Regions from separate parts of the Streptomyces sp. NPDC045998 genome, predicted to be linked through region 2. Evidence: riboswitches for the same ligand, from Rfam matches in the RefSeq annotation. Region 2 holds a riboswitch; each other region holds the start of a gene.
What was found. A riboswitch is a leader RNA that binds a small molecule or an ion and turns the genes downstream of it on or off. The one in region 2 is predicted to bind cyclic di-AMP.
Positions count from the first base shown of each region.

Region 1 (10,196 bases), on a different contig from region 2:
ATGACCGACGTCACGCCGTAACCGTGGTCACGGCGAGGAACTCGTGATCACGGACGTCGTGGTCACGGGCCTCGTGGTCACGGACCTCGCCACTCCGGCCCCGTCCTCGCGCCCCCGCCGCGATCACCCCGCCCGCGATCACCCCGCCCGCGATCACCGCGGCCCCGGGCCCCGTGATCACGGGCCTCCCGCCCGGGGCGGGTGGCCTCCGCCCGCGGTGGCCTCCGCCCGGCGGTCTCCGACCGGGCGTGGCGGTGTTGCCGTCGGCCCGCGCCCCGGGCGAGCGTCCACCCCTTCGCGGCCAGTTCCTGGCGCTTGCGGCGGTACGGGGCCGAGGCGTGCGCCCTCGGCGACACCACCTCCGCTGCGGCCCCGTGACCCGCCGCCCGCGGCGGCCCCGGGCCCGCCGCACCGATCACCCGTCGCCCCAACCCCGCCTATCCTGAGGGCCGCAAGCCGCCGGACGCGGAGCCGACCGAGAAGGGTGCCCCTTGAGCAGCAGCGTGCCGCAGCAGATTCCCGCCATCCCCGTCGTCGTCCTCTCGGGCTTCCTGGGGTCGGGCAAGACCACCCTGCTCAACCACCTCCTGCGCAGCGCCAGAGGCACCCGCGTCGGCGTCATGGTCAACGACTTCGGCGCGATCGAGATCGACGCCATGACGGTCGCCGGCCAGGTCGGCTCCACCGTCTCCCTCGGCAACGGCTGCCTGTGCTGCGCCGTCGACGCCGGCGAACTCGACACCTACCTGGAGACCCTCACCCGGCCCTCCGCCCGCCTCGACGTCATCGTCATCGAGGCGAGCGGTCTCGCCGAGCCGCAGGAGCTGGTGCGGATGATCCTCGCCAGCGACAACGACCGGGTGGTGTACGGCGGGCTGGTCCAGGTCGTGGACGCCGCCGAGTTCGACGCCACCCGCGCCCGTCATCCCGAGACCGACCGGCACCTCGCCCTCGCCGACCTCGTCGTCGTCAACAAGGCCGACCGCGTGGACGCCGGCGAACTGCGCCGCGTCCACGGCGCCGTCGCGGCCCTGGCCGAACGGGCCGCCGTCGTCGACGCCGCGTACGGCCGGGTCGACCCCGAGCTCCTCTTCGACCGGGCCGCCCGGCGCGAGGGCGGCGACGACTGGATCGAGGGGCAACTCTCCTTCGACGACCTGCGCGAGGACGAGCACCACGACCACCCGCACGCGGCGTACGACACGGTGTCCTTCACCGCCGACGCGCCGATGCACCCGCGCCGGCTGCTGGACTTCCTCGACTCCCGCCCCGAGGGCCTGTACCGCATCAAGGGCTTCGTCGACTTCGGCGACGCCGACCCCGCCAACCGCTACACCGTGCACGCCGTCGGCCGGTTCCTGCGCTTCTACCCGGAGCCCTGGCCCGCGGACGACGGGGAGCGCCTCACACAGCTCGTGCTCATCGGCTCCGGCGTCGACGCCGACGGCCTGCGCAAGGCCCTCGACGCGTGCCGGGTGACCGGCCCGCAGGACGCCCCCGAGGAGCACACCATGTGGGGTGTCCTGCGGTACGTGCCGGAGCCCGCGGAGCCGTCCCCCGAGGACGAATCCTAGGAGGACCATCCCCTGGCGCCGCGGCGCGCCCGCCTTTCGGTGGGCGCGCCACGGGACGGTCCGTTACGACGCCGGGCCCGCCAGCGCCGCGACCGGCTTGGCCAGCGGCGTGCCGGAGCCGTCACGGCGCGGGTCGGTCTCGGGCAGCTCGACCGGGGTGCCGTTCTTCTGGGCCGCCCGGGCCGGGGCCGCGCCCGCCCAGGCCAGGACCAGGGTGTCCTCGCCCTTCAGGAAGCGCTGGCAGCGCACGCCACCGGTCGCGCGCCCCTTGCGCGGGTACTGGTCGAACGGCGTCAGCTTCGCCGACATGCCGGCCTTCGGGTCCAGCGCGCCGGAGGAGCCCGCGACCGTGAAGACCACCGCGTCCGCCGCCGGGTCGACCGCGGTGAACGAGATCACCTCGGCGCCGGCCGCCAGCTTGACGCCGGCCATGCCGCCCGCCGGGCGGCCCTGCGGCCGCACCTGCGAGGCCGGGTAGCGCAGCAGCTGCGCGTCGGAGGTGATGAAGACCAGGTCCTCCTCGCCCGTGCGCAGCTCCACCGCGCCGACGATCCGGTCACCCTCCCTGAGACCGATGACCTCCAGCTCGTCCTTGTTGGCCGGGTAGTCCGGCACCACGCGCTTGACGACTCCCTGGAGCGTGCCGATCGCCAGGCCCGGCGACGACTCGTCCAGCGTGGTCAGGCAGACGACCGTCTCGTCCTTCTCCAGCGTCAGGAACTCCGACAGCTGCGCCCCGCCCGACAGGTTCGGGGCGCCCGCCGTGTCCGGCAGCTGCGGAAGGTCGATCACCGGCAGCCGCAGCAGCCGCCCGGCGGACGTCACCACGCCCACGTCGCCGCGCTGCGTCGCCGGCACCGCCGAGACGATCACGTCGTGCTTGGTGCGCTTGCCGTCGCTGTCCGGCAGCGGCTCCCCGCTCGCCGTGCGGGCCAGCAGCCCGGTGGAGGACAGCAGCACCCGGCACGGGTCGTCGGCGACCTCCAGGGACACCGCCGCGACGGGCGCGCCCGCCGACTCCAGCAGGACCGTGCGCCGCTCGGTGCCGAACTTCTTGGCCACGGCGGCCAGCTCGGAGGAGACCAGCTTGCGCAGCTCGGCGTCGGAGTCCAGGATCCGCGTGAGCTCCTCGATCTCGCTGTTGAGCCGGTCGCGCTCGCCCTCCAGCTCCAGCCGGTCGAACTTGGTGAGCCGGCGCAGCGGGGTGTCCAGGATGTACTGCGTCTGGATCTCGCTCAGCGAGAAGCGCTCGATCAGCCGCTCCTTGGCCTGCGCCGAGTTGTCGCTCGACCGGATCAGCCGGATGACCTCGTCGATGTCGAGGAGTGCGACGAGCAGGCCCTCGACCAGGTGCAGCCGGTCGCGCTTCTTGCCGCGCCGGAACTCGCTGCGGCGCCGTACGACCTCGAAGCGGTGGTCGAGGTAGACCTCCAGCAGCTCCTTCAGGCCCAGGGTGAGCGGCTGCCCGTCGACCAGCGCGACGTTGTTGATGCCGAAGGACTCCTCCATCGGCGTCAGCTTGTACAGCTGCTCCAGGACGGCCTCCGGGATGAAGCCGTTCTTCACCTCGATGACGAGCCGCAGGCCGTGCTCGCGGTCCGTGAGGTCCTTGACGTCGGCGATGCCCTGGAGCTTCTTCGCCGCCACCAGGTCCTTGATCTTGGCGATCACCTTCTCCGGGCCCACCGTGAAGGGCAGCTCCGTCACCACCAGGCCCTTGCGGCGCGCCGTCACGTTCTCCACGGTCGCGGTCGCGCGGATCTTGAAGGTGCCGCGGCCCGTCTCGTACGCGTCCCTGATCCCGGACAGGCCCACGATCCGGCCGCCGGTCGGCAGGTCCGGACCCGGCACGTACCGCATCAGGGTCTCCAGGTCGGCGCCCGGATGCTTGATGAGGTGGCGGGCGGCGGCGATGACCTCGCCCAGGTTGTGCGGCGGCATGTTGGTCGCCATGCCGACCGCGATCCCGGACGCGCCGTTGACCAGCAGGTTGGGGAAGGCCGCGGGCAGCGCGACCGGCTCGCGCTCCTGGCCGTCGTAGTTGGGCGTGAAGTCGACGGTGTCCTCGTCGATGGACTCCGTCATCAGCGACGTCGCGTCGGCCATCCGGCACTCGGTGTACCGCATGGCCGCCGGCGGGTCGTCGTTGCCCAGCGAGCCGAAGTTGCCGTGGCCGTCGACCAGCGGCAGGCGCATCGAGAACGGCTGCGCCATGCGCACCAGCGCGTCGTAGATCGACGCGTCACCGTGCGGGTGCAGCTTGCCCATCACCTCGCCGACGACCCGGGCGCACTTGACGAACCCGCGCTCCGGGCGCAGGCCCATCTCGTTCATCTGGTACACGATCCGGCGGTGCACCGGCTTCATGCCGTCACGGGCGTCGGGGAGGGCCCGGGAGTAGATCACCGAGTACGCGTACTCGAGGAAGGAGCCCTGCATTTCGTCGACGACGTCGATGTCGAGGATCCGCTCCTCGTAGTCGTCGGGCTGCGCGGTCTTCGTGCTGCGGCGGGCCATCGCGGCTGCGCTCCTTCACCAGGCAAAGGCTGATCTGTCGCCGACCATTGTGGACCGTCCCACTGACAACCCCGACCGCGACCCGGAAGAGGGATGATCGGGCCGGACGGGAACTTCCGCGACCGTCGGTGCGCTTGCATACAGTGGCAGGACTTTCACGGCACGACATTCACCACGACATTCACATCGCGATCGAAGGGACGTACATGCCCATGGGTCACACGGCCACAGCCCAGGCCGGCTCCGGCGGACTGACAGCGACCGAGCACCGGCTGGCCAACGGCCTTCGCGTGGTGCTCTCCGAGGACCACCTGACCCCGGTCGCCGCGGTATGCCTCTGGTACGACGTCGGCTCGCGCCACGAGGTCAAGGGCCGCACCGGCCTCGCCCACCTCTTCGAGCACCTGATGTTCCAGGGCTCCGCGCAGGTCAAGGGCAACGGCCACTTCGAGCTCGTCCAGGGCGCCGGCGGCTCCCTCAACGGCACCACGAGCTTCGAGCGGACCAACTACTTCGAGACGATGCCCACCCACCAGCTGGAGCTGGCCCTGTGGCTCGAGGCCGACCGGATGGGCTCGCTGCTCACCGCGCTCGACGACGAGTCCATGGAGAACCAGCGGGACGTCGTCAAGAACGAGCGCCGCCAGCGGTACGACAACGTCCCGTACGGCACCGCCTTCGAGCGGCTCACCGCCCTCGCCTTCCCGCAGGGCCACCCCTACCACCACACGCCGATCGGCTCCATGGCGGACCTCGACGCCGCCACCCTGGAGGACGCGCGGAACTTCTTCCGTACGTACTACGCGCCGAACAACGCCGTGCTGTCCGTCGTCGGCGACATCGACCCCGAGCAGACGCTCGCCTGGATCGAGAAGTACTTCGGCTCCATCCCGGCCCACGACGGCAAGCAGCCGCCGCGCGACGGCACGCTCCCCGACGTCATCGGTGAGCAGCTGCGCGAGGTCATCGTGGAGGACGTCCCGGCCCGCGCGCTGATGGCCGCCTACCGCCTGCCGCACGACGGCACGCGCGAGTGCGACGCCGCCGACCTGGCCCTGACCGTCCTCGGCGGTGGCGAGTCCTCCCGCCTCCACAACCGCCTGGTGCGCCGCGACCGTACGGCCGTGACCGCCGGGTTCGGCCTGCTGCGCCTCGCCGGGGCCCCCTCCATGGGCTGGCTGGACGTGAAGACGTCCGGTGGCGTCGAGGTGCCGGACATCGAGGCCGCGGTCGACGAGGAGCTGGCCCGGTTCGCCGCCGAGGGCCCGACGCCCGAGGAGATGGAGCGGGCCCAGGCCCAGCTGGAGCGCGAATGGCTGGACCGGCTCGGCACGGTCGCCGGCCGCGCGGACGAGCTGTGCCGGTTCGCCGTGCTGTTCGGCGACCCGCAGCTCGCGCTCACCGCCGTCCAGCGCGTCCTGGACGTCACCGCCGAGGAGGTGCAGGCCGTCGCCAAGGCCCGCCTGCGCCCGGACAACAGGGCCGTACTGGTCTACGAGCCCGTCAACGGTGATCAGGGCGGAGCCGCCGACAGCGACACCGACCAGAGCGACGCCGACCGCAGCGAGGAAGAAGAGGGGGCCGACCAGTGAGCGACGCCGCTGTGTCCCTGACGTCCATGGAGTTCCACCCGCAGCCCACGCCCGGCACCGCCAGGCCCTGGGCCTTCCCCGCCCCCGAGCGCGGCACCCTGCCCAACGGCCTGACCGTGCTGCGCTGCCACCGCCCCGGCCAGCAGGTCGTGGCCGTCGAGATCTCCCTCGCCGCCCCCCTGGAGGCCGAGCCCGAGGGCCTGGACGGTGTCGCCACGATCATGGCCCGGGCGCTGTCCGAGGGCACCGACAAGTACTCGGCGGAGGAGTTCGCCGCCGAGCTGGAGCGCTGCGGCGCCACCCTCGACGCACACGCCGACCACCCCGGCGTACGCGTCTCCCTGGAGGTCCCGGTCTCCCGGCTGGCCAAGGCCCTCGGCCTGGTCGCCGACGCCCTGCGCGCGCCCGCCTTCGCCGACAGCGAGGTCGAACGCCTGGTGCGCAACCGGCTCGACGAGATCCCGCACGAGATCGCCAACCCGGCGCGCCGCGCCGCCATGCAGCTCTCCAAGGAGCTGTTCCCGGCCGACTCCCGGATGTCCCGCCCCCGGCAGGGCACCCTGGAGACGGTGGAGCGCATCGACTCCGCGGCCGTACGGGCCTTCTACGAGGCCCATGTCCGGCCCGCCACGGCCACCGCGATCGTCGTCGGCGACCTCACGGACGTGGACCTCGACGCGGTGCTCGCCGACACCCTCGGCGCCTGGACCGGCGACACCGCCGAGCCCCGCCCCGTACCGCCCGTCACGGCCGACGACACGGGCCGCGTCGTCATCGTCGACCGCCCCGGCGCCGTGCAGACGCAGCTGCTGATCGGCCGCATCGGCTCCGACCGGCACGACCGCGTCTGGCCGGCCCAAGTGCTCGGCACCTACTGCCTGGGCGGCACCCTGACCTCGCGCCTGGACCGCGTCCTGCGTGAGGAGAAGGGCTACACCTACGGCGTACGGGCCTTCGGCCAGGTGCTCCGCTCCGGTCCCGAGGGCAACGGCGCCTCGATGCTCGCCATCAGCGGCTCCGTCGACACCCCCAACACCGGCCCGGCGCTCGACGACCTGTGGAAGGTGCTGCGCACCCTCGCCGCCGAGGGCCTGACCGACGCCGAGCGGGACGTCGCCGTGCAGAACCTCGTGGGCGTCGCCCCGCTCAAGTACGAGACGGCGGCCTCGGTCGCGGGCACCCTCGCCGACCAGGTCGAGCAGCACCTCCCGGACGACTTCCAGGCGCGGTTGTACGCGCGTCTGGCCGAGACCGGGACGGTGGAGGCCACGGCCGCGGTCGTCAGCGCCTTCCCGGTGGACCGTCTCGTGACCGTCCTCGTCGGCGACGCCGCGCAGATCAAGGAGCCCGTCGAGGCGCTCGGCATCGGTGAAGTCAGCGTCGTCAGCGGCTGATTGACGGCGGTTCGGCCGTGCGTCACCTCCGGAACCCCGGCATCCACTCGGATGCCGGGGTTCCGCTGTCTCCGCACCGGTCCGCCGCATGTCCGTTTTGTTGCGGAGGTTACGTGTCTGCCCTGTGGCGTGCGCTACAAAAAACCGTGTCCGTTTGGTGATTGAAAGATCAGCCGCTTAGCGTCTGATGCGCTGTCCGCCCGCCGTACCCGCCGCATCCGCGGCACCGGGCAGCCATCGCCGAATCCCCATCGGGCGCGAGCCCGGGGAGCCGGGGACCCACACGAAGTCCCTGGGGTGAATCGGACGCCTTCGCATCCGTGCGGAGGGGCCCGTAGGAGACCTTCCTGCTCCGAACCCGTCAGCTAACCCGGTAGGCGAGAAGGAAGGAAAGGATCAGCCACCGAATGGCGTTCACCCGTGCCACCGGGAAGCACCGTGCCCCGAGCCGCCTGAGCCGTAAGAGCGCACACGTCGCCGGCGTGGCGGCCATCGCCACCACCGGCGTCATCGGAACCCTCGCTTCCCCGGCGCTCGCCGCCGACGCGGACGTCCGCGCACTGGAGGACACCGGCCTCAACCAGGCGGTCATCACCGACACGCTCGCCGAGAGCGTGGACGCCCAGGCCGAGGCGCAGGAGCGCGAGGCCGAGGAGGCCGCCGCCCGCGCCGCCGCCCAGGCCGAGGCCGAAGCCGAGGCCAAGCGCAAGGCCGAGGCCCGCGTCAAGGCCGCCCGCGAGGCGGAGGAGCGCGCCGCCCGCGAGGCCGAGCGCAAGCGCCTGAACTCCTTCACGCTCCCGGTCGCCGGTTCGTACGTCAGCACCGGCTACCAGACCGGCGGCGCCATGTGGTCCTCCGGCAGCCACACCGGCGTCGACTTCCACGCCCCCTCCGGCTCCACGGTCGTCGCCGTGGGCCTGGGCACCGTCGTCGAGGCGGGCTGGGGCGGCGCGTACGGCAACAACGTGGTGATCCGGATGGCGGACGGCACGTACACGCAGTACGGCCACCTCTCCTCCGTCAGCGTCTCGGTCGGCGAGCGGGTCATGCCCGGCCAGCAGATCGGCCTCTCCGGCTCCACCGGCAACTCCTCCGGTCCGCACCTCCACTTCGAGGCCCGCACGAGCGCCGAGTACGGCTCCGACATCGACCCGGTCGCGTACCTGCGCTCGCACGGCGTCAACGTCTGACCCGCACATTCCACGAAGAAAGGCCCCGGCTCCCCATCCGAGCCGGGGCCTTCTTCGTGCGGCCATTGGCCAAAAGATATCCATGGATTTCGACCGGGCATCGGAAATTCAGCCCCGTTGTCATAGAGTCGCTGAACACTCGTCACATCGGTCGGACGCACGCTGTTTCGCGCGCATTACGTCGGAGGTTCGGTATGCGCATTCCCGCGCACTCGGTATGCACGGCGATTCGCGACGACATCGTCTCCGGCGTCTTCCCGCGCGGCGCCCGCCTCACCGAGGAGCAGCTGGCGCGCCGTTACGGCGTCTCCCGCGTCCCGGTCCGCGAGGCCCTGCGGACGCTGGAGTCCGAGGGCTTCGTCACCACCCGCCGCCACGCCGGGGCGTGCGTCGCCGAGCCCACCGAGCAGGAGGCGGCCGACCTGCTGGAGGTCCGGGCGCTGCTGGAGCCGCTCGGTGCGGCGCGCGCGGCCCAGCGGCGTACCGAGGCGCACCTCAAGGTGTTGCGGGGCCTGGTCAGACTGGGCCAGGAGCGGGCGCGCCGGGGCCAGGGGGAGGACCTGCGGGCGCTCGGCGGCTGGTTCCACGAGACGCTCGCCCAGGCCTCCGGCAGTCCGGGCCTGACCGCCCTGCTGACCCAGCTGCGCCACAAGATCGCCTGGATGTACGCGGTCGAGCAGCCGGCCGCGCCCGTGGAGGCGTGGGCCGAGCACGGCGCGATCGTCGACGCGGTGGCGCGCGGCGACGCGGAACGGGCCCGGGCGCTCACCGCCCTGCATACCGAACGCTCGCTCGGCGCGCACCGGCTGCGTGTGAGGACTCCGCAACATCGCGTCAACACGGCGAGCGCCCGCATTTAACAGCGAGGCCGTATACAGAAAGATTCACCGAAACGAAAAGCGGAGCCGTATCACCCGGGAATTCCGGGGCGATACGGCTCCGCTGCGATATCAGGCAGGCGCCGGAGATATCCGAGACGGATCAGACGGTCTCGGGAAGCTCCTCGAGCCCTTCGGCGACCAGCTTCGCCAGGCGGTCCAGAGCGGCGTCCGCGCCCTCCGCGTCCGACGCGAGCACGATCTCCTCGCCGCCCTGCGCACCCAGGCCGAGGACCGCGAGCATCGACGCGGCGTTCACCGGGTTGCCGTCGGCCTTGGCGATCGTCACGGGGACGCCGGAGGCCGTGGCGGCACGGACGAAGATGGAGGCGGGGCGGGCGTGCAGGCCCTCGGCCCAGCCGACGTTGACGCGGCGCTCAGCCATGGTGTTGCCCTTCGAGTTCAGGGGGTTGTCTAGACCACTCTCTCATGTTCTCCGGTGTGCAGGCGAACCTGATCAATGTGCCCCGTCCACAGCACCTCCGCGACCGGTGCCCCGCACCGTAACCTGGGCCCATGCGGACCCCGTCGGATCAGCCGGAACATGCGTACCCCGACCACTGGGAAGCCGACGTCGTGCTGCGCGACGGCGGCACCGCGCGGATCAGGCCCATCACCCCGGACGACGCGGAACGCCTGGTCAGCTTCTACGAGCAGGTCTCCGACGAGTCGAAGTACTACCGGTTTTTCGCACCCTACCCCCGCCTCTCCGCCAAGGACGTGCACCGCTTCACGCACCACGACTACGTGGACCGGGTGGGCCTCGCAGCGACCGTCGGAGGCGAGTTCATCGCGACCGTCCGCTACGACCGGATCGACGAGCGCGGCCTGCCCGCCGCCGCCCCCGCGGACGAGGCCGAGGTCGCCTTCCTCGTCCAGGACGCCCACCAGGGGAGGGGCGTGGCCTCCGCGCTCCTCGAACACATCGCGGCGGTGGCGCGGGAACGGGACATCCGGCGGTTCGCGGCGGAGGTGCTGCCCGCCAACACCAAGATGATCAAGGTCTTCACGGACGCCGGGTACACCCAGAAGCGCAGCTTCGAGGACGGCG
Region 1 is NZ_JBWKLJ010000011.1:138,801-148,996, forward strand. It holds gene AC07FJ_RS29100 (CobW family GTP-binding protein) at 492-1,574, shown strand; gene AC07FJ_RS29105 (DNA gyrase/topoisomerase IV subunit A) at 1,638-4,091, opposite strand; gene AC07FJ_RS29110 (M16 family metallopeptidase) at 4,298-5,683, shown strand; gene AC07FJ_RS29115 (M16 family metallopeptidase) at 5,710-7,077, shown strand; cyclic di-AMP (ydaO/yuaA leader) riboswitch at 7,306-7,471, shown strand; gene AC07FJ_RS29120 (M23 family metallopeptidase) at 7,485-8,267, shown strand; gene AC07FJ_RS29125 (GntR family transcriptional regulator) at 8,462-9,127, shown strand; gene AC07FJ_RS29130 (HPr family phosphocarrier protein) at 9,249-9,530, opposite strand; gene AC07FJ_RS29135 (bifunctional acetate--CoA ligase family protein/GNAT family N-acetyltransferase) at 9,662-10,196, shown strand, end outside.
Region 1: it holds a riboswitch for cyclic di-AMP, as region 2 does, so the genes downstream of both, AC07FJ_RS29120 (M23 family metallopeptidase) here and AC07FJ_RS27465 (C40 family peptidase) in region 2, are expected to answer to the same signal.

Region 2 (10,196 bases):
CGGTGACGGCGAGCACGCCGACCGCTACCCGGAAGACCACCGGGTCGAGGTCGTAGTGCCGGCCGAGACCGCCGCACACCCCGGCCAGCACCTTGTGCCGGCGCGCGCGGCGCAGCGGCGGAGGGGCGGCGGGCGCGGGCGCTCCCGAGGGGGCGGGGCCGGCCGCGCCCTCGGGAACCCCCTCGGGCGGCGCGGGAGTCGTGCGGGTCATACGTCCATGGTGGCGGTCCGCGCGCCCCGGCGGCACCGGGGCCGACCCTGGCCCGTCCCTGATATCGCCCCCGGGCCCCGGGGAGCCGTCTCAGGGCCGCGTAGGGGACCGACCCTGATGTGGGCGGGCCGGATGCCGTGTGACGATCGGACCATGCCCGTCGCCACCCGTCCGCCCGAGACCGACGAACCGCCCGTGCGCAAGCTGTACCGCAGCGCCGACGGGCGGATGCTCGGCGGTGTCGCGCGGGGCCTCGCCGGGCACCTGGGCCTGCCCGTCATCTGGGTGCGCTTCGTCTTCCTCGCCCTCTTCATGGCCGACGGCCTGGGCGTGCTGCTCTACGCCGTCTTCTGGATCGTCGTCCCGCTCGGCGTCGGGGGCAGGGCCAGGACCGTCGAGCCGCGTTCCGTGTTCGAGACCACCCCCGACGGGCGCCGCCGCCTCCGCAAGCCCGACAAGGGCCAGATCGTCGCCCTCATCGCGCTGACGATCGGCGCAGGCGCCTTCGTCGGCAGCGTCGACCTGGGCGGCGAGCGGTACGTCTGGCCGATCCTGCTCGTGGGCGTCGGCGTCGTCCTGGTGTGGCGCCAGGCGGACAACGCGCGCCGGGCGCAGTGGTCCCGCTCCGGCCGTCGCAAGCGGCTCTTCCAGCTCGCGCGCGGCCTGGCCGGGGTGGCGCTCGTCGGCATGGGCCTGACCGTGTTCATGGTGGTGCGCGGCTCGGCGGCCCAGCTGGGCACGGCGCTCACCGCGGCCATAGCGGTGCTGGCTGGCATAGCGCTGCTCGCCGGGCCCTGGCTGGTGCGGATGTCGCAGGACCTCTCCGAGGAGCGGACCATGCGCATCCGCGCCCAGGAGCGCGCCGAGGTCGCCGCCCACGTCCACGACTCCGTCCTGCACACCCTCACCCTCATCCAGCGCAACGCCGACGACCCGGGCGAGGTCCGCCGCCTCGCCCGCGCCCAGGAGCGCGAGCTGCGCGAGTGGCTGTACAAGCCGGAGGGCACCGGAAAGGACGCGGACGAGGAGCCCGAGACCCTCGCCGAGGCCGTGAAGCGGACCGCGGCCGAGGTCGAGGACACCCACGGCGTCCCCATCGAGGTCGTGGTCGTCGGCGACTGCCCGCTGGACGAGAGACTGGCCGCGCAGGCGCAGGCCGCGCGCGAGGCGATGGTCAACGCCGCCAAGTACGGTGGCGGGGGCGGGGCCGTACAGGTGTACGCCGAGGTCGAGGGCCGTACCGTCTTCGTCTCCGTACGGGACCGGGGGCCCGGCTTCGACCTGGACGCGGTGCCCGCCGACCGGATGGGCGTACGAGAATCGATCATCGGCCGGATGCAGCGCAACGGCGGCACCGCGCGGCTGCGGTCGGTGCCGGGGGACGGCACCGAAGTGGAGCTCGAGATGGAGAGGGCGGACGCATGACCGAGGAGACGACGGCTTCCGTAGGACCCGGGGAGTCGGGGACGTCCCGGCAGTCCGTGGCGCCCGGGCAGTCTGTGGAGCCCGGGGAGTCCGGGACGTCCCGGCCGTCCGTGGCGCCCGGGCGGTCCGTGGAGCCCGTGGAGTCCGAGCAGTCCGGGCAGCCGGTGGGGCGGCGCGTGCGGGTGGTGCTCGTCGACGACCACCGGATGTTCCGCACCGGCGTCCGGGCCGAGATCGGCCGGACCGAGACGACCGGCGTCGAGGTGGTCGGCGAGGCCGCCGACGTCGACGAGGCCGTCTCCGTGATCACCGAGACCCGCCCCGAGGTCGTCCTCCTCGACGTCCACCTGCCGGGCGGCGGCGGCGTCGAGGTGCTGCGCCGCTGCGCGCCGCTGATGGCCGACGCCCGGAACCCGGTCCGCTTCCTCGCGCTGTCGGTCTCGGACGCCGCCGAGGACGTCATCGGCGTCATCCGCGGCGGGGCCCGCGGGTACGTCACCAAGACCATCACCGGGAGCGACCTGGTCGACTCGATCTTCCGGGTGCAGGACGGCGACGCCGTGTTCTCGCCCCGGCTGGCCGGATTCGTGCTGGACGCCTTCGCCTCGACCGACGCCCCGCCCGTCGACGAGGACCTCGACCGGCTCACGCAGCGGGAGCGCGAGGTGCTGCGGCTGATCGCCCGCGGGTACGCGTACAAGGAGATCGCCAAGCAGCTGTTCATCTCGGTCAAGACGGTCGAGTCGCACGTCTCGGCGGTGCTCCGGAAGCTCCAGCTGTCCAACCGGCACGAGCTGACCCGCTGGGCGACGGCCCGCCGCCTCGTCTGAGGGCCGCCCGTCCCCGGCCGCTCATGACGTAACCGGGACATAACCGGGGCAACCCGCACGGTTCCGGGCCCCTCCTACAGACCGTGATGAGCCTGACGGGTACGCCCTTCCTCGTGACCGCGATCGTGCTGGCCGTGATCGCGGTCCTGCTGCCGCTGGTGCTGTGGACCCGACTGCGCGGACCGGCGGTCGTGCGGGGCGCACTCCGGCTGGGCATGGTCGCCTTCGCCCAGCTCACCGCGATCGTGGTGGTCTTCGTCGCGGTCAACAACGCCAACCGCCTGTACGACAGCTGGGGCGACCTCCTCGGCACCAGCGACCACGTCGACGCGGCGATCGACCTCGGCCCCGACGGCACGGGCGGCAAGCGCGTCACCGACCTGCCGAAGGTGCGGCAGACGTTCGAGCCGGTCGACGACCCGGGCATGGGCGAGGGCATCCGGCGCACCACCCTCAAGGGCCGCATCTCCGGGGTGGAGGCCGAGGTGTACGTATGGCTGCCGCCGCAGTACGACGACCCGGCGTACAAGGACCGCAGGTTCCCGGTGGTCGAGCTGCTCTCCGGCTTCCCCGGCTCCCCGAAGTCCTGGTTCGGCAGCCTGCACGCGAGCAGGCAGCTGGAGCCGCTGATGCGGCAGGGCAAGGTCGCGCCGTTCATCCTGGTGTCGCCGCGGACCACCCTGCTCGGCGACACCGACACCGGCTGCGCCAACATCCCCGGCAAGGTGAACGCCGACTCGTGGCTCAGCATCGACGTACGCCGGATGGTCACCGACAACTTCCGCGCCCTCGACACCCCCGACGGCTGGGCCGTGGCCGGGTACTCGGCGGGCGCCCACTGCGCCGCGAAGCTGACGGTGGCGCACCCCGACCGGTACGGGTACGCGATCAGCATGTCCGGCTACAACGACCCGGCCGCCGAGCCGTCCTCGCTCACCGGCCGGGACCCGGAGCTGCGGCACCGGCACAACCCGCTCACCCTCCTGAAGACGGCCGCGACCCCGCCCAGGGTCACGATGCTGTTCACCGGGAACGGGCAGGACGGCTTCCAGCAGGGCCTGGACCTGCGCGCCGTCTCCCGGCCGCCGACCCGGATCGACGTCCGCCAGGTCACGGGCGGCCACCGCACGGCCTCCTGGATGCGGGAGGTGCCGGCGGTCTTCGAGTGGCTGACGGCGCGCATGGGGACGGGTCCCGGGGCGGGGGCCGCCGGGGGTCACGGAGCCAGCGAGACGTCCACCTTCTCCGCCACCCGCCGGTAACCGATCCCCGCGTAGATCCGCTCGATCGCCGCGTCGGCCGGCTCCAGCCACACCAGCCGGCAACCGCGCGCGAACGCCGTCGCCGTCAGGTACGCCGAGAGGCCCGCGCCGATGCCCCGCCGCCGGTGGCTCGCCGCGACCGCCAGCCCGGCGAGCTCGCTCAGCCCGTCCACCGGCACCGAGCAGCCGCCCGCCCCCACCGTCGTACCGTCGGAGGTGTCCGTGGCGACGCCGGCGACGCCGCCGCCGGCCGCCGCCGTGCGCAGCCAGCGGATCGCGCCCTCGTTCGCCTCGCCCGTCCCGCCGTACGCGAGGTTCTGCACCGCGGCGGCGGCCGCGTACGCGGCGTCGTCCGCCGGCTCGCCGAACGCGATGCCGTCGACGGGTCCCGGTTCCCGCAGCCCGTCCGGCGCGCACGCCATCAGCGGCGCCCGCCGCTCGACGGTGAACCCCGCGGCGAGCAGCGCAGGTTCCAGCTCCGGCGCGCAGGCGGGCTGGAACTCCAGGCGCGGCAGCCGTTCCAGCTCGCGGAAGGCCGCCACCAGTTCGTCGATCTCCGCCTTCGTGGGCGCGGCGCCCGCGTCGGGGACGGCGTAGTTGGCGGGCGGGATGTCCCAGTCGGGGTTGTAGCGCAGGGTGAAGGGGCCCACGCGGCGGTGGTCGGGGGACCGCTGCACCAGGGTGCGGACGCAGTCCTGGAGGGCGGCGGCGATGCCGTCGGGAACGGTTTCACGGGTGTCGCGATCCATGGTCATGGATTCCGGACCCTATGCGATCCGGGTCGCTCCCGCCCACGGCATTTCGTCGATCGGCGCGATCCGTACGGCCGCGCCGGGGCGCGGCGCGTGGATCATCTTGCCGTCGCCGATGTAGAGCCCGACGTGGCTGACACCGGAGTAGAAGAACACCAGGTCACCGGGGGCGAGCGCGGAGCGCGGTACGCGCTGTCCGGCGTTGATCTGGGTGTACGTGGTACGCGGCAGGGACACCCCCGCGGAGCGCCACGCGGCCTGGGTGAGGCCCGAGCAGTCGAAGGCCGACGGCCCGGTCGCGCCCCATACGTACGGCTTGCCGAGGGCCCCGTACGCGTACGCGACGGCCTGCGCGGCGCGCGGGTTGGGCGCCTGCGGCGCTCGCGCCGGAGGGAGGCTTCCGGCCGACGGGCCGGGGTTGTCGTACCGGGCGCGTTCGGGGGCGGACAGCCGGCCCAGGAGGCGCTCGGCGGCGGCGAGCTTCTGCCGGATGGTGGTCTTGTGACGGCGCAGCTCGGCCTGGCGGGCCGCCAGTTCCCGCAGGTGGCCGCCGGATTCGGCGCGCAGCTGCGCGAGCCCGGCGAGTTCGCGGCGCAGGGCGGCGATGGCGTCGGTCTGGCGGGTCCCGGCGCGCTCGGCGAGGGCGGCGCCCTCCAGGTACGCGTCGGGGTCGCTGGAGAGGGCGAGCTGGAGGGCGGGGTCGAGGCCCCTGTGCCGGTACTGGGCGGTGGCCACGGAACCGAGCGCGTGGCGGGTGGCGGCGAGCCGCTCCGTCCGGCGGGCGGCCTCGTCCCGCAGGGCGTCCAGGGAGGAACGGGCCTTGTCGGCCTGCTCCTTGGCGCCGTTGTACCGCTCGGTGGCCTCCTCGGCCTCCCGGTGCAGCCGGTCCACCTCGCTCCTGACCTGGGCGGGGGAGAGGCGGGGCTCCGCGTGCCCGGCGCCGCTGAGGGCGGTGGCGGTCGCCGCCCCGGCGAGTACGAAGCCGACGGCGGTGCGCCCGGCCACCCGCCCGGCAGCCCACCCGGCCGCAGCCGCGTTCAGGGAGCGCTGCCGGGGCTTGCGGTGCTTGCCGCGACCGCTGTCATGGCCGTGATCGCCGTGCTGCGGAGGTTCTGGTTCTGGGTGAGCTGCCACGAGGGCGGGTCACTTCCCTTCCCTGTCGCGTGTGGGTGGGGTGGCCGGCCGCCGCCCGGGAGTCGGAAGACGGCGGTGGGAGAACCGGCCACCTGGGGGAGGACGCTAAACCCGCCGGTCACGGTGGTGAGGGGGAGTGACCGCAATTGCCCGCAGGTGAGAGTTCGGGAACGGCTTCCGTCGGCGGCGACGCGCCTGGAATCTCTCATTCCGTATCAGCTGTGACCGAGGCGACGAATGAGGCAACCCTGCCCGGCGACCGGTGCTATGGCCCCGGTTAGGCTCCGGCCCATGGACGTACTCATCAATGTCTTCGTCGCGCTGCACATCATCGGTATCGGCGCCCTGCTGGGCGGCTTCCTGTCCCAGATGAAGGCGATGGGCGCGGGCACGGCGCGCTTCAGCCCCGGCATGCTGCACGGCGCGCTGACCATGCTGGTGACGGGTGTGGCCCTGGTCGGGCTCAACCAGGCCGACGACCAGACCGTGAACAACATCAAGATCGGCGTGAAGCTGGCGATCCTGGTCGTCATCCTCGGCCTGGTCTACGTCAAGCGGGACGAGGAGACGGTCGACAAGGCGCTGTTCGGCGCCGTCGGCGGCCTCACCGTCGCCAACATCTTCATCGCGACGCTCTGGACCTGAGGTGACCTGAGCGGCCCGCTTCCCACGGGCGGGCCGCCCCTCTCAGGCGGCCCCTCAGGCGGGGCGCACGCAGCCGTACAGCGGCATGGAGTGGACCGCGTCCTCGCGGACGTTCATCCCGGGACGCGGGGCGTGGATCATCACGCCGTCGCCCTGGTAGACGCCGACGTGGCTGATGTCGTCGTAGAAGAACACCAGGTCGCCGGGGCGCAGCTCGTCCATGGAGACGCGCGTGCCGACGCGGGCCTGCTCCCAGGTGGTCCGCGGCAGGTCGACGCCCGCCGCCTTCCAGGCCGCCTGGGTCAGGCCGGAGCAGTCGTACGAGCTCGGGCCGGCCGCGCCCCAGACGTACGGCTTGCCCAGCTGGGCGCGGGCGAAGGCCAGCACCTTGTCGGCTTCGGCCGCGGTGCGGTCGGGGCCGTGACCGGTTCCGCTCTCGGTCTCGCGGACTTCCGGCCCGTACACCGGGGCCTCCGTCCGCGTACCGGTCGGCGTCCCGGTCGGCGTCCCGGTCGGTGTCCCGCTCAGCGTCTCCGGCCGCGTCTCCTCCCGCGCCAGCAGGGCGCGCGCCTCCGCGAGCTTGCGCTGCACCGTCCGCTTGCCGGCGCGCAGCGCCTCGGGGGTCTTCGCGGGCTCGGCCCGCGGGGTCGGGGCCTCCGCCTTCCACGCCTCGGCGGCTTCGAGGGCCTCGGCGGCCTCGACGGCATCGTTGTCGGGCTTCGCGGTCGGCTCCGACTCGACGTGCGGGACGTGCGGGCTGGGCGGGGTGAGCTGGACGGGCGGGGCGGGCCGCACGGGCTGGGCCGGCGGGGCGGGCCGCACGGGCTGGGCGTACCGCTGCGCCTGCGTCATCGTCCCTCCGGCCTGCCGGTAGAGGTCGTCGACCTTCCTCTGCACCTCCTCCACCGTCGGCCGGCCCGGCGCGGCCTCGGCCGACTGGGCGGACAGCAGGGTCGTGACCGAGGCGATGGCGGCCGTCGTGACCCCGACGGCGGGGGAATTCGTACCGAACGAACCAAACGTACCGAGCGTGCGGGTGGTGCGGCTGCGCGGCTTGCGATGCGACGCCAAGGCCGGCATCTCCTTCCGTAGACCGCCTACCGGGTCAACCGGCGGGTTCGGGCGAACGGAAGGTGCCCTACGGCCTGCGGAAGCGGCCGATTCACCCCATGGTGCATGGTGGGTCCCCGGTTCCAACTCCCGTGCGGGGAGAGTGGATTCGGCGTGGGCGGTCCGATCGGCGTGGTTCGCCGATGAGGGAACGGTCCGCTTGTGCGGCACGCTAGCCAACGTGTGGTGGTGCTGTGAAGGATGATGTTCGATATGCCGGATACATTTTCGTGACCTTTACGCGACGCTTATGTGTCATCGCGCTCTGCGACGAAGTCTGTTCGGCCCCGGCTGTCGGTGGGGCGGCCTAGACTCGATAGGCGATGAGCAGCCTCTTTGACGACAGCTTCCTGGCGGACCTGCGGAACCACACCTCCGAGGAACCGCCGCCGCCCCCCGAGGACGCCGAGGGCCACGCCCCGGCCCCGGAGGAGGTCCCGCACGACCTCTTCGGGGACCGCTTCGACGTGCCCCCGGCCCGGGACGCGTACCACCGCGACGGCGCGCCGCGCACCGTCGTGGACCCCGCCGCGCTGCTGGAGGGGCTGAACGACCAGCAGCGCGCCGCCGTCGTCCACACCGGCTCGCCGCTGCTCATCGTGGCCGGTGCGGGCTCCGGCAAGACCCGGGTGCTCACCCACCGCATCGCCCACCTGCTGGCCACCCGGCACGTCCATCCGGGCCAGATACTGGCGATCACCTTCACCAACAAGGCCGCCGGCGAGATGAAGGAGCGCGTCGAGCAGCTCGTCGGCCCGCGCGCCAACGCCATGTGGGTGATGACCTTCCACAGCGCGTGCGTCCGCATCCTGCGCCGCGAGTCGAAGAGGCTCGGCTTCACGTCGTCCTTCTCGATCTACGACGCCGCCGACTCCAAGCGGCTCATGGCGCTGGTCTGCCGCGACCTGGACCTCGACCCGAAGAAGTTCCCGCCGAAGTCCTTCAGCGCCAAGATCTCCAACCTCAAGAACGAGCTGATCGACGAGGAGACCTTCGCCGACCAGGCCGCCGACGGTTTCGAGAAGACGCTCGCCGAGGCGTACCGGATGTACCAGGCACGGCTGCGCGAGGCCAACGCCCTGGACTTCGACGACATCATCATGACGACGGTCCACCTGCTCCAGGCGTTCCCGGACGTCGCCGAGCACTACCGCCGCCGCTTCCGCCACGTCCTCGTCGACGAGTACCAGGACACCAATCACGCCCAGTACACGCTCGTACGCGAGCTGGTGGGCACCGGTTATGAGGACCTGGACCCGGCCGAGCTGTGCGTCGTGGGTGACGCCGACCAGTCGATCTACGCCTTCCGCGGCGCCACCATCCGCAACATCCTCCAGTTCGAGGAGGACTACCCCGACGCGACGACGATCCTGCTGGAGCAGAACTACCGCTCCACGCAGACCATCCTCTCCGCCGCCAACGCCGTGATCGAGCGCAACGAGAGCCGCCGCCCCAAGAACCTGTGGACGAACGCAGGCCCCGGCTCGCGCATCACCGGGTACGTCGCGGACACCGAGCACGACGAGGCGCAGTTCGTCGCCGACGAGATCGACCGGCTGACGGACGCGGGCGAGGCGAAGGCCGGCGACGTCGCGATCTTCTACCGGACGAACGCCCAGTCCCGCGTCTTCGAGGAGATCTTCATCCGCGTCGGCCTGCCGTACAAGGTCGTCGGCGGCGTCCGCTTCTACGAGCGCAAGGAGGTCCGGGACGTCCTGGCGTACCTGCGCGTGCTGGCGAACCCGGAGGACAGCGTCCCGCTGCGCCGCATCCTCAACGTGCCCAAGCGGGGCATCGGCGACCGCGCCGAGGCGATGATCGAGGCGCTGGCCCTCCGCGAGAAGATCACCTTCCCGCAGGCGCTGCGCCGCGTCGACGAGGCGTACGGCATGGCGGCGCGCTCCGCGAACGCCGTGAAGCGCTTCAACACGCTCCTCGACGAGCTGCGCACCATCGCCGAGTCCGGCGCCGGCCCGGCCGTGGTCCTCGAGGCGGTCCTGGAGCGCACCGGGTACCTCGCCGAGCTGCAGGCCTCCACCGACCCGCAGGACGAGACCCGCATCGAGAACCTCCAGGAGCTCGCCGCCGTGGCCCTGGAGTTCGAGCAGGAGCGCGGCGAGAACCCCGGCACGCTCGCCGAGTTCCTGGAGCAGGTGGCGCTCGTCGCCGACTCCGACCAGATCCCGGACGAGGACGAGGAGGGCTCCGGCGTCATCACGCTGATGACGCTGCACACCGCCAAGGGCCTGGAGTTCCCGGTGGTGTTCCTGACGGGCATGGAGGACGGCGTCTTCCCGCACATGCGCGCCCTCGGCCAGACCAAGGAGCTGGAGGAGGAGCGGCGCCTCGCGTACGTCGGCATCACGCGCGCCCGCGAACGGCTCTACCTCACGCGGTCGTCGATGCGCAGCGCCTGGGGCCAGCCCTCGTACAACCCGCCCTCGCGGTTCCTGGAGGAGATCCCGGCCCAGCACCTGGAGTGGAAGCGCACGGGCGCGATGGCCAAGCCGTCGTCCGGCGGCCCGGCCTCCGGGATCACCGCGTCGCTGTCGTCCTCGCGCTCCCGCTCCGGCCCGTCGGGCTTCGCCACGCGGCGTACGACCGACAAGCCGGTGATCGCGCTGGCGGTCGGGGACCGGGTCACGCACGACCAGTTCGGGCTCGGGACCGTGATGGCGGTGACGGGCGCGGGCGCCGACGCGCAGGCGACGATCGACTTCGGGGACGAGAAGCCGAAGCGGCTGCTGCTGCGGTACGCCCCGGTCGAGAAGCTGTAGTCCGGGTTCTGATCAGCCGGTCGGGTCGAGGCCGTGGCTGCGCAGCCACG
Region 2 is NZ_JBWKLJ010000010.1:151,527-161,722, reverse strand. It holds gene AC07FJ_RS27500 (PspC domain-containing protein) at 1-211, opposite strand, end outside; gene AC07FJ_RS27495 (PspC domain-containing protein) at 365-1,636, shown strand; gene AC07FJ_RS27490 (LuxR C-terminal-related transcriptional regulator) at 1,633-2,466, shown strand; gene AC07FJ_RS27485 (alpha/beta hydrolase) at 2,553-3,728, shown strand; gene AC07FJ_RS27480 (GNAT family N-acetyltransferase) at 3,683-4,483, opposite strand; gene AC07FJ_RS27475 (C40 family peptidase) at 4,496-5,521, opposite strand; gene AC07FJ_RS27470 (hypothetical protein) at 5,906-6,259, shown strand; gene AC07FJ_RS27465 (C40 family peptidase) at 6,314-7,339, opposite strand; cyclic di-AMP (ydaO/yuaA leader) riboswitch at 7,338-7,494, opposite strand; gene pcrA (DNA helicase PcrA) at 7,693-10,146, shown strand; gene AC07FJ_RS27455 (M23 family metallopeptidase) at 10,159-10,196, opposite strand, start outside.

Region 3 (10,196 bases), on a different contig from region 2:
GGGGCCGGCTGGGCGGCGGGGTGGGCGGGTCCGGCGGGCGGGGTCTCGTCCTCGTAGTCCTCCCAGTCGATCTCCATCGCCTTGCGCCGCGTGAACGCGTTGAAGAACAGGTTCAGCACGAGGGCGGTGAGACCGCCCAGCGTGATGCCGCTGTCCAGCACCGCCCGTACGTCGTCCGGCATGCGCTCGAAGAACGGCTTGACCGTCGTGGGCAGCATCGCCGCGCCGAGGCTCACCGCCAGGATGATGGCGTTGCGCTCCTCGCGCAGGTCCACCTTGGCGAGGATCTGGATGCCGACCGCCGCGACCATGCCGAACATCGAGATCGCCGCGCCGCCGAGCACGGGGTGCGGGATCGCGGCGACCAGGCTGCCGGCCTTCGGCAGGAGCCCCAGCAGGATCATGAAGACACCGGCGGCCACCACCACGAAGCGGCTCACCACCTTGGACATGCGGACGAGTCCGATGTTCTCCGCGAATGCCACATAAGGGAAGGAGTTGAATATTCCGCCCAGCATCGTGGAGACGCCGTCGGCCCGCAGCGCGCGCGTGACGGTGTCGCTGTCGACCTTCTTCCGGGAGATCTCACCGATGGCGTACACGTCGCCGGTCGTCTCCACCATCGTGATCAGCATGACGACGACCATGGCGATGATGGGCAGCAGCTCGAACTGCGGCATGCCGTAGTGGAAGGGTGTGGTGACGCCGAACCAGTCGGCGTCCGCCACCGCGTCGAAGTGTGCGTCCCCCAGGAGCCAGGCGACGGCCGTGCCCACGACGAGTCCGATGAGTACGGCGAGGCTGCTGAGGAACGGCTTGCCGAGCCGGACCACGACCAGGATCAGGAGCAGGGTGCCGAGCGCGTAGGCGAGGTTCTTCCCGGAGCCGTACGCGGGGTCGCCGATGAGGTGGGCGCCGCCGGCGGCGTTCTGGAGGCCCACCGGGATCAGCGTGATGCCGATGATGGTGAGGATCGTGCCGATGACGACGGGCGGGAAGTACTTCACCAGCCGGCCGACGAACGGCGCGAAGAGGAACGTGGCGATGCCGGCCGTGATGACCGCGCCGTAGACGACCAGCAGACCGGCGGTACCACCGCCCGCGCCCATGCCGATCGCGACCATGGGGGAGACGGCGGTGAAGGTCACGCCCTGCACCAGGGGCAGGCGCGCGCCGATCCGCCAGACGCCGAGCGCCTGGATGATCGTGGCGATGCCACAGGTGAGCAGGTCCGCGTTGACCAGGTGGACCAGTTGCTCGTCGGAGAGCCCGAGGGCGTTGCCGAGGAGTACGGGGACGATGACGGCCGCCGCGTAGAACGCGAGGATGTGCTGGAAGCCGTAGAGCGTGAGCTGCGGGAGGGGGAGCAGTTCGTCGACGGGATGCGTCTGCGTCCCGGAGTGCCGTCGGGAGACTCGTGCCATCTCTGCCTTGCCTTACGAGAGGTAGGTGAATGAGAGAGGAGCCGACGCCTCGGAGCCCGGAATGTGTCAGGACGAGGCCTCGCCGGCCCGTACGGAGCCGACGTCTGGCGGAGTTGCCGACACCACGTCGCCCTGCACTGAGATGTGCGTCCTGGTTGGAGGACTTTCCTTCGATCGGCATGGCGAAGCCGCCTTGCGCATGAGATCCGCAGGTGGAGCCGATCGGGGCGCTCACCTTAGTTGACGTCGGACGTTCCTCGCGAGTAACCGGCACGGCACTCACCGCTCCCCCACCCCACAAGACGCACCTTTCGCCCGAATATCTCCGGTTTTACCAATGTTCGTCCGACTCGCCTCGGTTCTCCGATAAGGCGACCCCGAGGGCGATTTGCTCGCGCCGTGACATGACTCACCTCCCGTTATTCGGGGTGCACGTCCTCCGCACCGCATTTCCCCTGCTGGGACAGGGAATTGACTTTCCGGCAGAACTCCCTTCATGGCATTTCCGTAATCGCGCGTGCGCTCTTCACGACTTGTTCCGGCCCGAGGCTCTCGCTTACCGTCACCGCAATCCGGTCGGACCGCCGAATCCTGCCGCCGTCCGGAAACCGCACCCACCCACCACCGACGTACGGCAGGAGCGGGGGAACCAGGTAAGCCGCCGGTCCGTGTATACGGAACGGCTTGGGGTGAAGTCATGTGCGCACGCGGTCGCGTGCGGATACGGCCGGGCATCTCCAGCCCGAACCCGACAGCTCACCTCGCAGGCGACGGAGAGGAATCCGCCATGCCCGCACAGGGTAAGCACCGCCGCCCCAAGAACAATCCGCTCGCACGCCGTGTCGCCGCCGCCGGCACGGGCGGCGCCGCACTCGCCCTTCCCCTCTTCGGCGCGACCGCGGCCGAGGCGGCACCGAACGCGGTGCCGAACGTTGTGCCTTCCGCGGCCGTGGAAAAGGCCCCGGCGAAGCCCGCCACGTATACCGTGGTCGCGGGTGACACCCTTTCCGAGATCGCGGCGGACCGTGGCGTCAGCGGCGGCTGGCAGAAGCTGTACGAGGACAACAAGTCGGTGGTCGGCGACAACCCGTCGCTCATTCGCCCCGGCATGAAGCTCACCATCGGCGCGAAGGCCAAGGCCAAGGCCGCGCCCGCCGCGCCCGCCGCCGCCGAGCGGGCCAGCCGCTCCACCGTGCGGCCGGCGCTCGCGAAGCCCGCGACGTACGCGAACAACCTCGACGGCTGGATCAAGGAAGCGCTCGCCATCATGGCCGAACGCGGCATTCCCGGCTCGTACGACGGGATCCACCGCAACATCATGCGCGAGTCCTCGGGCAACCCGCTGGCCATCAACAACTGGGACTCCAACGCCGCCGCGGGCACCCCGTCCAAGGGCCTGCTCCAGGTCATCGACCCGACGTTCCGGGCGTACCACGTGCCCGGCACGTCGACCGACCCGTACGACCCGGTCGCCAACATCACCGCGGCCTGCAACTACGCGGCCGACCGGTACGGGTCGATCGACAACGTCTTCGGCGCCTACTGACGGGCGCCTACCGACGGGGCACGGTCGCCCCGCCGCCGGACCGTACGGCTTCCACGACGGCGTCGTGCAGCACGCGGCTGGCCTCCTCCGACGAGCACGGCACGGGGCTGCCGCTCATCGGGAACCAGTCGGAGGCCCCGCTGTGCTGCACGGCCACCCGCGCCTCGCCGTCGACCCAGGTCGTGTGCACGTCGAGTTCACCGGTGATGACACCGACCGTGTCGGTGCTCACGCCACCGCGTCCGGCGTAGACCCGGACCGTCGTCCACGATGCCCATGTCACGTTCCCATGCTGACCCCGCTCCGCCGGTCGCGCGACCGGCGGAGCGGGGCGGTTGCGTGAAGGAGCCGTGACGCTACGGCGCGTGGTCAGCGCACGGCCACGAGGACGTGGTTGTTGCCGAACTGCCAGACGGCTCCCGCCTCCTCGAAGCCTGCTTCGCGCAGCAGGGCGAGGTGCCCGGAGAGGGTCAGGTCGTTGCCCTCGCAGCGCGGGTGCCGGTGGTGGCGGTGGGCGGAGAACAGGGCGGCCAGCTCCGGGTCCGCGGCGACCCCGGACCACCAGGTCTCCCAGTCGTCGTCCGCGACGGCCGGTTCCCGCTCGGCCCGGCGCCGCCCGATGTGCAGGGCCAGCTCGCCGACCTTGGCGGAGTCGGGACAGATGTGGTCGCAGTTGACGAGGACCCCGCCGGGGCGCAACCGCCCGGCGAGGTCGCGGTAGACCCGGCGCAGGGTCCGTTCGCTGAGGTAGTGCAGCGCCGTCGTGGAGACGGCAGCGTCCACCGGACCGTCCGTCCCGGCGGCGTCGAGCCAGCCGGGCTCGCCGATGACGGCCTCCACGTACCGCACGGCCGGTCCGTAGTAGGCCCGGCCGAGCTCCAGCAGGCGCGGGTCGGCGTCGACCGCCACGACCCGGGCGCGGGGCATCCGGCGGGCCAGTCGCGCGGCCAGCGAGCCGGGCCCGCTGCCCAGGTCGAGGACGAGGGGCGCCCGCCGGCCCGCCGTCACGCCCTCGACAACGTCGGCGATGACGGTGAACGCCTCCTCGCGGTCGACCGCGTAGCGCTGCTGCTGCCTCTCCCAGCGGTCCACCCATCGCGCGGCCGCCACCGTACTGACACTCATGTCCTCTCGCGCCCCTGCCTTCTCACCACACCTCTAAACGGTCATGGAAATCATTGCAGACTGGCGAGCGCGGCGAGCAGCCCGTCGATCTCCTCGGGTGCGTTGTACACATGCAGGCTGATCCGCACCGAGCCGTCCTCCGGGTCCGTCCCCGCCTGGCAGTGGCTGTCGGAGCGCACCATGAAGCCGTGGCTGTAGAGGATGAAGCCGAGGTCCTGGGAGCCGATCCCGCGGTGCCGGAAGGTGACGATGTGTCTGCGGCGCTGCACCGTGGAGGCGGCGTCCAGGCTGGAGCGGCAGCCCAGCACCTCGTAGGCGTCCATCCGGGCCAGTCCGTCGGTCAGCCGGGCCGCCAGGGCCACGGTCCACCGTTCGATGCGGTCCGTACCCGCCTCCTCCAGCCAGTCGAGGGCCGCCGTGAGGCTGACGACACCGGCCGTGTTCGGGGTGCCCTCCCAGCCGCCCGGCCGGAACTCCGGACCGCGCCGGCCGCGCGCCCAGATCGCGCCCGTGCCGGGCAGGGCCAGCGCCTTGTGGCCGGAGAAGACGACGAAGTCCACGTCGAGCTCGGCGACCGAGACGGGCAGGTGGCCCACGCTCTGGGCGGCGTCCAGACAGATCGGTACGTCGGGGCCGACCACCGCGCGGACGCGGTGCACGTTCATGTCGGCGCCGTAGACGTGGTGCACGTGGGTGGCCGCGACGAAGCGGGTGCGCGGGCCCGCCACGCGGGCGAGCGCCTCGGGGTCGTAGTCCCCCGAGCTCGCCTGGTAGGGCAGCTCCCGCAGGCGTATCCGCACGCCCTGCCGGGCCAGCAGCCGCTCGGTCTCGCGCCACGGCGCGAGGTTGGCCTGGTGGTCGGCGAACGGCACCACGATCTCGTCACCGTCGCGGAGCAGCTCCGGCAGCCAGTCGCGGGCGACGGTGCGCAGCCCCTCCGAGGCCCCGCTGGTGAAGTGCACCGCCGAGCGCTCCGGCTGCGGGTCGCCCAGGAACCGCTTGACCCGGTCCCGGGCGCCCTCGACCAGCGCGGTGGTGTGGTTGGCCCACGGGTAGGAGCCGCGGCCGGCGTTCGCGTTGGAGGTGGTCAGGTAGGTGTGGGCGGCGTCGAGGACGGCCCGCGGCTTCTGGGCCGTGGCCGCGCTGTCCAGGTACGCCGACTCGGGATGGGCCGCGATCTGCGGGAACTGGGCGCGCAGCGGGCGCTGCCACTCCGCCAGCTCCTTCAGATCGCCCTCGGTGTCGTGTCCCGTCTCGTACGCCATGTCAGTCACGCACCAGGGGCGCGCCCGCGTCGCGCCACGCGATGATGCCGCCCGCGAGGCTCCGTACGTCCGGATGCCCCATGCGCGTCAGCAGCGCCGCGTACCGGGCGGACTTCTCCCCGACGGGGCAGGCGAGCAGCACGGGCCGGCTCTTGCTGAACGGCAGGCCGCCGCGGACCAGTTCGTCGAAGAGCTCGTCGACGATGTTGACGGAGCCGTCGATGTGGAGGGCTCCGTACGCGAACGGGCCGCGCAGGTCGACCACGAGGGGGTTCTCCGCCGCGATCCACTTCCTCGCGTCGGCGACGTCGATGACCGTGGCCGAGCGCACTTCCCCGTCCGAGAGCGTCGCCACGGAGTTCTTCACCGGGGGCAGCCCGAACAGCTCGGGCCTGCGCTTGCGGACGTAGCCGAGGTAGCTCTCGACGCGGTCGCAGACGATGAAGACGGCCGTGCGGCGGCCCCCGGTCCCCTCCGCGTCGAGCGCCCGCAGGTGGCGCACGGCGCCGTGGTAGGCGGCGCCCCCGGTGGGCCCGGCGAGGATGCCGCAGCGGCGGACCAGCGTCAGCATGCCGTCGATGGCGTCGTCCGCGCCCACCGTGTCGAGGGTGTCGTACGTCGCCGGGTCGAACAGGCCGACCTCCTGGACCTCGTCGATGGTGCGGATGCCGGGGATGAAGTCGGACTTCTCGGCGACGAGCCCCACGATCCCGACGCCCGGGGCGTGTCCCCGCAGTGCCCGGGCCACGCCCGAGGAGGAGCCGGCGGTGCCCACGCAGGCGATGAACCAGTCGGGGGCGCGGCCGTCGAGGTCGGCCACGATCTCCGGGCCGGTGCCCTGGGCGTGCGCCTCGGTGTTGCGGGTGTTGAAGTACTGGTCGGTGTGGAGGTGGGCGCTGCCGGGTGCGCCCAACCGCTGGTGGAAGAGGGTGAGGGGGTCGTCGGTGGCGGTCGGGTCGAGGCACTCGCTCTGCCCGGGCAGCTCCTCGATCTCGGCGCCCAGCAGGAGGAGCAGGTCCTTGATCTCGGGTATGCGCATCCGGTTGGTGACGCTCTTGAACCCGAGGCCGTGCATGCCCGCGATGAGGGCGAGCGCCTTGGCGGTGTTGCCGCTGGAGAGTTCGACGATCGTCTCGCCGCGCTCCCGGGCCCCGGGGAGACCGTCGCGGACCATGTTCCAGGCGGCCCGGTCCTTGACCGAACCGAAGGGGTTCATCATCTCCAGCTTCGCGTAGAGGTCGATGCTGCGCAGTCCGTGCACGGCCGGGTCGATGCGGACCAGCGGGGTGTCGCCGATGGCGTCGGTGATGCTCTCGTACCTCATGCCTGTGGTCCCCCAGGGGGTGTGTGCGGCCAGTACTGTTCGTCGAGGCACCAGTGCCAGGAGCCGTCGTCGGCGCGGTGGACGGCGACCTTGCGGGCCACGGGCTGCTGTTGCGCCCGGGTGGCGCCGAAGTCCATGCAGTAGCCGGCGGTGTTGGCGAAGGCGAGCAGGTCGCCGGGGCGCGGCAGCCGGGGCAGGAAAACGGTTCTTCGGGTGATCAGGTCCGCCTCCAGGCAGAGGTTGCCCATGAGGTGGACGCCCACGGGTTCCGGCGGACCGGCGGGCGCGGGGTCCCGGGGCACCAGGACGGGGTCCATCAGGACGCCGTGGTCCTCCAGGCTCACGTCGCCCGCGTTCATCGCGAGGCGTACGAGGGTCTCGCCCGCGTCCGTGCGGCGCACCTCCAGGACCCGGGCGAGCGAGAGCCCGCACTGGTCGGCCAGCGCCCTGCCGGGCTCGGTGTACAGGTCGTGGAGGCTCTCCAGGAGCAGCGTGCCGAGCGGGCGGTCCAGGCCGGGGGCCGGGCGGGAGAGCAGTTCGTCGAGGTAGGCGGCGCCGGTGACCTCGCGGTGGGCCGGGTACAGGCCGAGCGAGCCGCGCAGGGTGCCGTTCTCGGCGTGGAGGCCGTAGCCGTGGCCGCCCCAGGTGAGCGGCGGCCGGCGGCCCATGACGGCGTCGGTGAGCGCCGTGGTGTACCGCTCCCACTGGTCGGCGTGGGCGAGGTAGCCGACGCCGAAGCCGCCGCCGATGTCGATGGCGCGCGGGCCGAACCCCCGCTTGTGCAACTCCTCCATGGCGTGCAGGCAGCCGGCGAGCGCGGTGGCCTTCTCGTCGGGGCTGGTGGTGTCGAGGTGGTACGCGACGCCCACGGGCTCCAGTTGGTCGCGGTGGCGCTCGGCCGTGTCCAGCAGCCGGTCCAGCGAGGCCGCGGGCGTACCGAAGCGGCTGCGGCGGGACAGGCGTCTGACGCCGGTGCCGGTCGCGAAGTCCGACAGGCGCAGCAGCACGCGGACGCGGCGTAACCCGTGCGCACGGACCAGGGCGGCGGCCCGGTCGAGCTCCTCGGCGCCGTCGGCGTTGACGGTGACCCCGGTGAGGACGGCGAGCCAGAGGAAGTCCGGGTCCTTGGGCCCGGTCGCCACGATCCGGTCGGGCCCGAACCCGGCCCCGAGGGCGTGCTGCAGCTCCCCGAGCGAGGCGACGTCGACGCCCACGCCGGGCCCGGTCGCGGCGAGCCGCCGCACCAGGGCGCTGGACCGGTTCGTCTTGTGGGCGAAGAAGATCCGCCCGCCGAGGCTGTGCTGCCGGTAGACGTCGCGGAAGCGCTCGGCGTTCTCGGCGATCTGGTCGGGCAGCAGCACGTTGAGCGGTGATCCGAGCGCGTCGACGAGCGCGTGGAGAAACGCCCCACCCCCCTCCAGCAGCCCCGCCGCGAGGGGCGCCAGCCGCGGCTCCAGGTACAGGGGCGGGTCGTCCGACAACAAGGGGGCGTCCCCCATGGCAGCAGTCCTCCCGACGAGGAAAGCCGACGGCCGTCACGTCGGCCATATGGTCCTATCCACGTCGGCGCCGGTTATGCCGCCCGGCGGGGGCGGGCATGGGCGGGCCGGCCGCATCCTTCGCACGGCCGGGGTTGCCGCGGTCAGCCGTGGCTACGGGGGCCCACACGGTCCACGGCACGGCGAACCCGGCGGGCGAGGGGTTTCTCGGCACACCAGTGGAGGAGCGCTGCCGCGAGCATCATGGACACGCAGGCGACGGCCACGGTGGGCCAGACGCCGATGCGGTCGTCGAGGATGCGGATGACGGCCCAGCCGAACTCGGCGTGGATGAGGTACAGCGGGTAGCTGAGCGCTCCCGCGGTGGCGAGCCAGCGCCACCTGATGCCGTCGAGTAGGTGGAGGGCGATCGCCAGGACCACGAGGTAGCAGCCGGTTATGACGGCCACGGAGACGTAGGGATTCTCGACGAATGCGCCGGGGGCCGCGTCTGCGGCCTTGGCCCGTACGCCGATGTAGGTCTCGTACTGGGCGACCAGCCAGCTCGCCGCAACGAGGCTGGTGCTCTGCAGGTCGGGGCCGAAGCGGTAGATGAGGTACATGGCGATTCCGCCGACGAAGAACGGCGCGTTCCCCGGGGCGGCGAAGATCTCGTACAGCGGAACGACGTCACTCTTGCCCGGCACGAGGGTGCTGGAAAGCAGCCAGAGCCACGCGAACCAGGAGACTCGGGCGTAGCTGAGCCCCTTCCACACCACAAGCAGGAACAGCAGGTAGAAGCAGAGCTCCACCCACAGCGTCCAGTAGACGCCGGCGAGGTTCCGCGCGCCGAGCGCCTTCTGGATCATGGTGAGGTTGGCCAGCGACTCGCTCAGGCTCGGTACGCGCCGCTGTCCGTCCGGCAGGAGGCGCCACAGGAGCGCGACGGCGATGACCGAGACCCAGTAGGCGGGGAAGAGCCGTACGAAGCGCGCGCTGACGAACTGGCGCGGGGTGCGGCCCCAGGCCGACATGCAGATGACGAAACCGCTGATAAGGAAGAACAGCTGGACACCGTAGTGGCCGTATACGGCCACGCCGAAGGCGTTGGGGGCGAAGACCTTGGGGGACTGCTCCCAGTGCGCCTTGAGCGCCGCGTCCACACCGAGGAAGTGGAAGAGCATCACGACGACCGCCGCGATCAGCCGCAGTCCGTCGAGTGCATAGATGCGGCCCCCCGCTGCCGCGGCTTTCACCGGAGTGACGCTCGGCGGCGGCGCCTCCCGTGGGACCGGCTGCGTGGGAGTGCTGACCTGGCTCACTTTGTCCTGCTCTTCCTGTGGGCGCTCGGGGGTGGAGGAAGCCTCAGGACTGTACCAGCGGGTTCGAACGCACGAGCAGCTGACCGTTGCGCCTACGAGGGGCCACGCGGCGTCATGCCCTCTTCTGGGACAGGCGCCGGCCCCGGGAGGTGAGCTGCTCCCGGGGCCGGTCCCCTCCTAGGGCAGGGTCCACTTCTGGTTGGGGCCGGTGTGGCAGGTCCACAGGTGGACCTTCGTGCCGTCGTTCCAGGTCGCCCCTTCGGCGTCCAGGCACTTGCCCGACTGCGGGTTGCGTACGGTTCCGTCGCCCTGTGCCTGCCACTTCTGGGCGCCGGTGCCGTTGCACGTCCACAACTGGATCTTCGTGCCGTCCGCCGTACCGCCACCGCTCACGTCCAGGCACTTGCCGAGCGCCCGGAGCGAGCCGTCACCCGGCACCGTCCACTTCTGCGCCGTCGAACCGGTGCAGGTCCACAGCTGGACCTGCGTACCGTCCGCCGACGAACCACCCGCCACGTCCAGGCACTTGCCGTTGACACCCTTCACCTCACCCGTCCGGGTGGGGGGTGGAGGCGTGGTGCCCGCCGTCTTGACGCGGATGTTGCGGAAGGAGACCTGGTCGCCGTCGCCGTGGTTCTGCAGGCCGATGTGTCCTTGACGCAGGCTGCGGACCGGGTCGGTGTTGGTGAAGTCGTTGATCTTGCGGCCGTTG
Region 3 is NZ_JBWKLJ010000006.1:33,998-44,193, reverse strand. It holds gene AC07FJ_RS18890 (nucleobase:cation symporter-2 family protein) at 1-1,424, opposite strand, end outside; cyclic di-AMP (ydaO/yuaA leader) riboswitch at 2,037-2,207, shown strand; gene AC07FJ_RS18885 (LysM peptidoglycan-binding domain-containing protein) at 2,212-2,970, shown strand; gene AC07FJ_RS18880 (hypothetical protein) at 2,978-3,253, opposite strand; gene AC07FJ_RS18875 (methyltransferase domain-containing protein) at 3,340-4,095, opposite strand; gene AC07FJ_RS18870 (aminotransferase class V-fold PLP-dependent enzyme) at 4,146-5,360, opposite strand; gene AC07FJ_RS18865 (pyridoxal-phosphate dependent enzyme) at 5,362-6,684, opposite strand; gene AC07FJ_RS18860 (Y4yA family PLP-dependent enzyme) at 6,681-8,183, opposite strand; gene AC07FJ_RS18855 (acyltransferase family protein) at 8,327-9,418, opposite strand; gene AC07FJ_RS18850 (lectin) at 9,662-10,196, opposite strand, start outside.
Region 3: it holds a riboswitch for cyclic di-AMP, as region 2 does, so the genes downstream of both, AC07FJ_RS18885 (LysM peptidoglycan-binding domain-containing protein) here and AC07FJ_RS27465 (C40 family peptidase) in region 2, are expected to answer to the same signal.